One region of the Vibrio sp. Vb0667 genome, then DNA from elsewhere that is predicted to be linked to it. Evidence: riboswitches for the same ligand, from Rfam matches in the RefSeq annotation. Region 1 holds a riboswitch; the other holds the start of a gene.
The links. Region 1 has a riboswitch for thiamine pyrophosphate ahead of thiD (bifunctional hydroxymethylpyrimidine kinase/phosphomethylpyrimidine kinase). Riboswitches for the same ligand answer to the same signal wherever they lie in the genome.

Region 1 (4,290 bases):
TGCGCGAGGTTGGTGCGAACTTGTAGTTTTGACGACGACCAGAACCCGTAGGCTCATAACCTGTCTTCATGCCACCCATTTTATCGACCATGAAGCTGGTTAGCTTACCGTCTTTGATCAGTTGAGTGCGCTGAGTCTTCATACCTTCATCATCAATGTGAATCGAGCCCCATTCGTTGGTCATGGTGCCATCATCGACTGCATTCACTGCGGTGTGAGCAACCATTTCGCCCATCTTGTCGTGGAAGACTGATGCTTTCTTCGCAACTGAAGTGGTTTCTAGCAAGTGACCACATGCTTCATGGAAGATAACGCCGCCAAAGCCGTTACCAATCACCACCGGCATTTCACCCGATGGACAAGCATCCGCGCCAAGTTTTACTAACGCTTGCTGCGCGATAGTTTGACCTAGCTCTTTGGCATCAAGCTGTTCACTGAATTCCCAACCAGCAAGAGCGCCAGGACCTTCCATACCAGAAGACTGCTCATTACCTTTTTGCGCGACAGTGTTACCAGCAACACGAATGTAGTGGCGAGTATCGTCAACGTGTAGACCTTCTGAGTTGAAGATAGACACTTGTTGCTCGCGCTGAAGAACGCTGCCAATAAACTGGCTGATATGCTCACTCTCAGCACGTGCGGCTTGGTCAACTTTCAATAGAAACGCGATTTTTGAATCTAGGTTAGCATCCTTACTTAGCGACATGCGGCAACCATGTTGGATTGGGTAGCGGTTCAAATTCAAAGAACCCGCTGACGCGATTTGCTCACGCTTGTCTTTTGCAGCAAGCAGCGAGGTTACGCGCTTTAGTTCGGCTTCATCTGTGCTGTTGGTGTAACCGTAAAGCACCTTATGACCGAAAAAAAGACGAATACCGATACCAAAATCGATACCCGAGTTAACCTTATCCACTTCACCAGATGCGATCTGGACAGTGTTGGTTTGGTGATGTTCAACGAATAGTTCAGCGAAATCAGCCCCCAAAAAGAGTGCATGATCGATCACTGACTTCGCTGTTACAGAATTAAGCATGAAGTCTCCTTGCTCGATGATCGTCTTAGCCTTCCTAATTAACTGTGAAAAAGTTCAACAAAGTTAAATTGGCAACACGTTAAATTTTAACAGTTTTTTAACCTTGTTTTGTGCTAATCCTTGCTTAACGAGACCACGATTATTTATTAAATATTCCAGGTTCTGCTCATTCACCAGAGCGTTGCACTAGTAAATTCCACCCAGCAAACCATTTAGGTGCTTACTTTATCACTCACCTCGCATAATTGAATACTCATTATAATTACGCTCAAAAAACGTATCCCTTCCGCAATGGTCCTGCTATCATCCGAACGAAATAGTCGGGGGGCCACACGACAAGTGTTGGCTGAGATCGAAATTCGAGACCCGTTGAACCTGATTCAGTTAGCACTGACGTAGGGAACTATGCACACTTTGCCTTTCGTCGCCCCTCTTAGGTAAGCGATAGCGATCGAAAAATCGATCTATCTGCAACGGTCAAAGTCAGTTCCTATACGTCTTGTAGTAGGAGCGACCATGACGCAGCAATCACAACCTCATTCACATCACACGCCAGCCTTGCCTACCCCTATCGTATTGACCATCGCGGGCTCAGACAGTGGTGGCGGTGCAGGTATTCAAGCCGACATCAAAGCGATGTCCGCAACCGGCAGTTTTGCTTGCTCGGTAATCACGGCGATTACTTCGCAAAATACCCAAGGCGTTTCTGCGATTTTCCCCATTCCTCTCGACCATGTAGAGAGCCAACTTGATGCAGTATTTACCGACCTCAACATCGTTGCAGTCAAAGTGGGCATGCTGGCAGATTCCAACATCATCAAAGTCGTTGCAGACAAAATTAAACAATACCAGCCAAAACACCTCGTGATTGACCCTGTGATGGTGGCCACCAGCGGCGATCTATTACTGGAACAGTCGGCAATCAGCACTTTAAAAGAAGAATTGATTCCGCTCGCAGACATCATTACCCCTAACCTACCCGAAGGCGCAGCATTGACGGGTAAGCCAATGCCTCAATCAGAATCTGAAATGAACGATATGATTACCGACCTTCGTGCGCTTGGAGCCAAAGCTATTCTGCTCAAAGGAGGTCACCTTGAAGAAAATGAAAACAGCAACGATCTGCTTATCATGCAAGACAGTGCCGAGTTAATTAGCGCCAAGCGATTTCCAACCAAAAACACTCATGGCACAGGCTGTACACTTTCTTCCGCCATTGCGTCTTATCTTGGCCAAGGCAACAATCTGCACAAAGCGGTGCACCTTGGTAAGCAGTACATCAGCCAAGCTATCGCGCACGCTGATGAACTGGATGTCGGTAAAGGTCACGGCCCTGTGAACCACTTTTTTGCGGGTCATACTTATGTTCGCTAACGCGATTGGCATTCAGCTTTCCGATGCTAGCCTGCGATACAAAGATAGCCAAACACCGACTTTAGCAGGAATGAACATGACCATTCCCGTCGGTAAATGGACGGTATTACTCGGACGAAGTGGCTGCGGGAAAACCACAATATTGCGTTACTTAGCTGGCCTACTGGATGACCAAGTTGACTGGCATGGCGAACTCATCACAACGGATGGCGCTGCACTGCATGACCGTATCGCTTACATGGCTCAGCAGGATTTATTGCTACCGTGGTTGAATGTGTTAGACAACGTCTGCCTCAGTTCTCGATTTTCTCAAGAGCAAGCACCAGAGCAAAATAGACAACGTGCACTGGCTTTACTAAACCAAGTAAAACTCGCCGATTACGCGGATGCTAAGCCAACTCAGCTCTCTGGCGGCATGAGACAACGTGTTGCCCTTGCTCGCACTCTGATGCAAGACAAGCCTCTGGTTCTGATGGATGAGCCTTTCTCTGCGTTGGACGCGGTTACTCGCCATAAGTTGCAGACCTTGTCTGCCGAATTACTGAAAGATAAGACCGTTGTTCTTATTACCCACGACCCACAAGAAGCGGTGCGATTAGCTCACCAACTCTATGTACTGCAAGGTACGCCTGCGCAAGCTCAGCACTTGGTTGTTCCGGATTCCAAGCCACCACGAGTTCTCGATGGAGAGTGCGCCGCGCTTCAACAAGCGATTTTGGATCAATTGGAGAAAGACTATGAGTGATATGACTCAGTACAACTCCGTTTCGGCACGTATTGGTAAAAAAGAACGCGTGACCCATCAAGCTCTGCGCTTGGTAATCAGCACTGCGGTGATCTTGGGATTGTGGCAGTTGGTTGTGGTGGTATTCGACATGCCAGGCTTCATCTTACCTTCACCAATTGAAGTGCTGGATAGATTGGTCACTCGTTACGATATCCTGCTCAAACATACTTGGGTTACTGCGCAAGAGATCTTACTTGGCTTGGCGCTTGGATTATCGATGGGTTTGCTGTTCGCATTGCAAATGCTGATGTTTGAGCCGCTGAAGCGTTGGTTACTGCCTATTCTGATTGCTAGCCAAGCGATCCCTGTGTTCGCCATCGCGCCAGTGCTCATGCTTTGGCTGGGTTACGGTATTGCATCGAAAGTCGTCATGGCAGCGATCATCATCTTTTTCCCCGTCACGACATGTTGCTATGACGGCTTACGCAATACACCAACAGGTTACCTCGATCTTGCCAAGACCATGGGCGCGTCGAAATGGCAGCTACTTCGTCATATTCAATTGCCAGCCGCGCTACCAACGTTAGCTTCAGGTATTCGTGTTGCCGTCGTTATTGCGCCAATTGGAGCAGTGGTCGGTGAGTGGGTAGGTTCAAGTGAAGGCTTGGGTTATCTGATGCTCCAAGCTAACGCTCGCATGATCATTGACGAGATGTTTGCGGCGCTGTTTATCCTCGCCGTGCTGTCTATCTCACTCTACTTCATCACCGATAAATTATTGAAAAAAGCCATCCCTTGGGAAAGCAAGTAATTACAGAAAATAACCAAAGAAAATTGGGAAAGAAAAGGAAGAACCCCGTGAATAAAAACAAACTTGTGAGCGCTGCTGCTCTACTCGCTTCAGTGGTATCAACCAACGTGCTTGCAGCTGAAAAAGAGATGACACTGATGTTGGATTGGTTCGTCAATCCAAACCATGGTCCTATCGTGATTGCCAAAGAGCGCGGTTACTTCAAAGAACAAGGTTTGAAGGTCAACATTCAAGAGCCTGCAGATCCAAGTACGCCACCTAAGTTGGTCGCTGCTGGCAAGGTCGACATGGCGATTTCTTACCAGCCAAGCCTAACTATCGATGTCGCGGCGGGTTTGCCATTAA
Region 2 (4,290 bases), on a different contig from region 1:
GTTCTGATGCCAACGTTTATCCGCCAATGAGCACACTGCTTGAGTCTCAAGGTATTGAAATTATTGAAGGCTTTGACCCGTCTCAACTCGACCCTCAACCAGATCTTGTGGTGATTGGTAATGCGATGAGCCGTGGCAACCCTTGTGTCGAGCATGTGCTCAACACTAACATGCGTTACACCTCTGGCCCGCAGTGGCTCAACGAGTTTTTGCTGCATGATCGTTGGGTATTGGCGGTATCGGGTACACATGGGAAAACGACCACGTCGAGCATGCTTGCTTGGATACTTGAAGATTGTGGTTATCAACCGGGTTTCTTAGTCGGTGGGGTACTCGGTAACTTCGGAGTGTCTGCTCGTTTGGGTGAAAGTATGTTTTTTGTCGTTGAAGCGGACGAATATGACAGTGCTTTTTTCGATAAGCGTTCTAAGTTTGTGCATTACCATCCTCGCACTTTAATCATGAACAATCTTGAGTTTGATCATGCTGATATCTTCGATGATCTAGAAGCGATCAAGCGCCAATTCCATCATTTAGTGCGAACTGTACCGGGCAATGGATTGATCTTAGCGCCGAGAAAAGATCAGGCGTTAGCGGATGTATTAGAGCGTGGCTGCTGGACTGAAAAACAGTTCTCTGGTGAGAATGGTGACTGGCAAGCGCACAAATTAGTGCTTGATGGCTCAAAATTTGACGTTGCGTTGCAAGGCGAGAAGGTTGGTACCGTCGAATGGAATTTGGTGGGTGACCACAATGTGGATAATGCGCTGATGGCAATCGCTGCTGCACGACATGTTGGAGTCACTCCGGATCTTGCTTGCCAAGTATTAGGGCGTTTCATCAATACCAAGCGCCGTTTAGAGCTGAAAGGTGAAGAACAAGGTGTGACGGTTTACGATGATTTTGCGCATCACCCAACGGCAATTGAACTTACTGTCGGTGGTTTGCGTAACAAGGTAGGTGAAAAACGCATCCTAGCAGTGTTAGAGCCGCGTTCTGCCACCATGAAGCGTGGCGTACACAAAAACACACTTGCAGAGTCACTACACAGTGCAGATGAAGTCTTCTTGTTCCAGCCAGATAATATCGAGTGGTCTGTGCAAGACATTGCCGACCAATGCACACAGCCAGCGTTTGTCGATGCGGATATAGATAACTTTGTAGCCAAGATCGTCGAACGTGCGCGACCAGGTGACCAAATTCTAGTCATGAGCAACGGTGGCTTTGGTGGTATTCACGGAAAACTTCTTGAGCAGTTAAAACAAAAAGCCTGATTGATATGCAAAACAAAACACAACCCTCTCATAAAAAAGCCATCACGTTGGCATTAACGGGTGCTTCTGGTGCTCCCTACGGCCTTCGTCTTTTAGAATGCTTGGTTGCGGCGGATTATCATGTCTACGTTCTGATTTCTTCGGCGGCTCGTGTTGTGATGGCAACCGAGCATAATCTTAAGCTACCAAGTGGCCCAGAAGCGGCGCAGCAAGCATTGGTAGAGCACCTGAACTGCAATCGAAATAACATCACCGTTTGCGGTAAAGATGATTGGTTCTCGCCGGTTGCGTCTGGTTCTGCTGCACCAAAGCAAATGGTGGTTTGCCCATGTTCTGCGGGAAGCGTTGCAGCCATAGCACACGGTATGTCGGACAACTTGATCGAACGGGCCGCTGATGTGGTAATGAAAGAGCGCGGGCAGCTGTTGCTCGTGGTTCGTGAAACGCCATTTTCAACGCTACATCTGGAGAACATGCACAAGCTATCGCAAATGGGCGTCACCATCATGCCAGCGGCCCCGGGCTTCTACCATCAGCCAAAGAGCATTGAAGACTTAGTGGATTTTATGGTGGCGAGAATTCTCGACCACTTAGGTATTGAGCAAGGTTTGGTGCCTCGTTGGGGCTATGACCAGCGCTCGTGAGCTGATTGTGTAACCACTCAAATACCTTTACAATCCATCCAACTCATCGGGGAGCAAACCCATTTTGCATTGAGTCAATCAATGCATTTGGGCGCTGAGACCTAAGTGCTTTACTAGGGACCCGTATTACCTGAACCAGATAATGCTGGCGTAGGAATTGAGTCTGGATATTGGAAATCCTTAATAGCCGCCTCAAACCCTGTGCCGCTCAACTTATTTCTCTGAAATACTCATGGAGAGCGAGCAGTGAAAACCACTCTAAATCTGATTGCCTTAGCTGCAATCACCTCTACTTCAGCGTTTGCCGCTGAAAACACATTAACCATCTATACCTACGACTCTTTTGCCGCAGATTGGGGGCCGGGTCCTAAAATCGAGCAAGCTTTTGAAGCAAAATGTGGCTGTGACGTTAACTTCGTGGCATTAGACGATGGTGTGTCGATCCTGAATCGTCTTCGTCTTGAAGGCGGTAATAGCAAAGCCGACATCGTGTTAGGTTTGGATAACAATCTGATGGCAGAAGCGAAGAAAACCGGTCTGCTTGCCGAGCACAATGTGGATACGGCTAACACAGTGTTACCAAACGGTTGGAGTGACACGACGTTTGTACCGTACGATTACGGCTACTTCGCGTTTGTGTACAACAAAGAGAAACTGGCTAATCCGCCGAAAAGCATGAAAGAGCTGGTGGAAACGCGCGACGATCTGAAAGTGATTTACCAAGATCCGCGGACTTCAACGCCGGGCCAAGGCTTAATGCTATGGATGAAATCTATTTATGGCGACGATGTGACGCAAGCGTGGCAGAAGCTAGCGAGCAAAACCGTAACGGTCACGAAAGGTTGGTCTGAGGCGTATTCTATGTTCCTCAATGGTGAGTCCGATTTAGTGCTTTCTTACACCACTTCACCTGCGTACCACTTAATTGCGGAAAACGATTCGAAGTTTGCTACGGCGAGTTTTGCTGAAGGCCACTACATGCAAGTTGAAGTCGCCGCCAAAGTGAAAGGGGCAAAAAATTCAGAACTTGCTGATCAATTTATGAGTTTCATTTTAAGTGATGAGTTCCAATCGGCGATGCCAACGGGTAACTGGATGTACCCAGTCACTGACGTTGAGTTACCTAAAGGTTTTGAAACTTTGAGTGTTCCAAGCAAGTCGTTGAGCTTTAGTGCTGATGAAGTGGCAAAAATGCGTAAGTCTTGGATTCGCGAATGGCAAAGCGCATTGACGTTTTAGCTGACGTTTCCACCCTCATCTGAATGAGATAGGTTTTACCTTTGAATTCTGTTCCAAAAATAGGTTTAGGGGTCGCGATGATCATCGCGACCTTTGTTATTTCTGCCCTAGGTGCTTTGATTGTTCAAGCCCCTTCACTTGATGTGTCTGTGGTATGGGGCGACCCGTACTATCAACATGTCACCAAGTTCAGTTTCTACCAAGCGTTTCTTTCCACATTGCTCAGTGTTGGCTTTGCCATTCCAGTAGCGCACGCACTTTCGCGTCGCCAATTTATTGGTAAATCATTACTGCTTAAGCTGTTTGCATCGACACTGGTTTTGCCGGTTTTGGTTGGTGTTTTTGGGCTGTTAGCGATTTATGGCAACAGTGGTTTGTTGGCGCAGTGGTTGCAAAGTTTCGACACTAAACTGCCATTCTCTATTTACGGTTTGAACGGCATTTTACTCGCCCATGTGTTCTTTAATTTACCTTACGCGGCACGATTGCTTCTGCAAGCCTTGGAGTCTATTCCTGCCGAGCAGCATAAGCTTTGCGCGCATCTTGGGATGAGCCATTGGGATAAGTTTCGTTGGGTAGAATGGCCGCGTTTAAGGCAGCAGCTTCCCCACGTTTGTGGGTTGGTGTTTATGTTGTGCTTTACCAGTTTTGCCACTGTAATGGCGTTGGGGGGCGGGCCAAAATCCACCACCATTGAATTGGCCATTTACCAAGCGATTAAGTTTGATTTTGATTTACAAGCTGGGGCGTTATTGGCGCTGTGGCAGATGCTGTTATGTGGACTGCTTGCTATTGGAGTGCAGAAGTTAACAAGGCCTGTTTCTATCAGTGCTGGAAGCACATCGGTACAGCAATATTTAACGAAGGATCATGGGTGGTCAAAAGCTTGGGATAGCTTTTGGATCATAGGTGCCTTTTTACTGGTAATACCGCCGTTATTGATGGTGTTACTGAGTGGCATCAACCAACAAGTTTGGACAGTATTAACCGATGAGCGTTTTTGGTCTGCGCTATTGAACTCCCTCAAAGTCGCCTGTGTCGCTAGCGCGCTTGCGGTCGCTGCAGGGGTGTCCATACTATTGACCAGTCGCCGTTGGCGGTTGCAGTACAAAAACACGCGAGCCGATCAGATT

Region 2: another riboswitch for thiamine pyrophosphate. It lies ahead of thiB (thiamine ABC transporter substrate binding subunit); the one in region 1 lies ahead of thiD (bifunctional hydroxymethylpyrimidine kinase/phosphomethylpyrimidine kinase).

The regions. Positions count from the first base shown of each region.
Region 1 covers NZ_JAWPOL010000040.1:3,570-7,859, forward strand. Annotated here, with positions in the region: gene R8269_RS21460 (TldD/PmbA family protein) at 1-1,033, opposite strand, end outside; TPP riboswitch at 1,345-1,452, shown strand; gene thiD (bifunctional hydroxymethylpyrimidine kinase/phosphomethylpyrimidine kinase) at 1,550-2,407, shown strand; gene R8269_RS21470 (ABC transporter ATP-binding protein) at 2,397-3,152, shown strand; partial or broken gene R8269_RS21475 (ABC transporter permease) at 3,220-3,945, shown strand; gene R8269_RS21480 (ABC transporter substrate-binding protein) at 3,993-4,290, shown strand, end outside.
Region 2 covers NZ_JAWPOL010000008.1:29,769-34,058, reverse strand. Annotated here, with positions in the region: gene mpl (UDP-N-acetylmuramate:L-alanyl-gamma-D-glutamyl-meso-diaminopimelate ligase) at 1-1,274, shown strand, start outside; gene R8269_RS10540 (flavin prenyltransferase UbiX) at 1,280-1,918, shown strand; TPP riboswitch at 1,956-2,092, shown strand; gene thiB (thiamine ABC transporter substrate binding subunit) at 2,165-3,157, shown strand; gene thiP (thiamine/thiamine pyrophosphate ABC transporter permease ThiP) at 3,199-4,290, shown strand, end outside.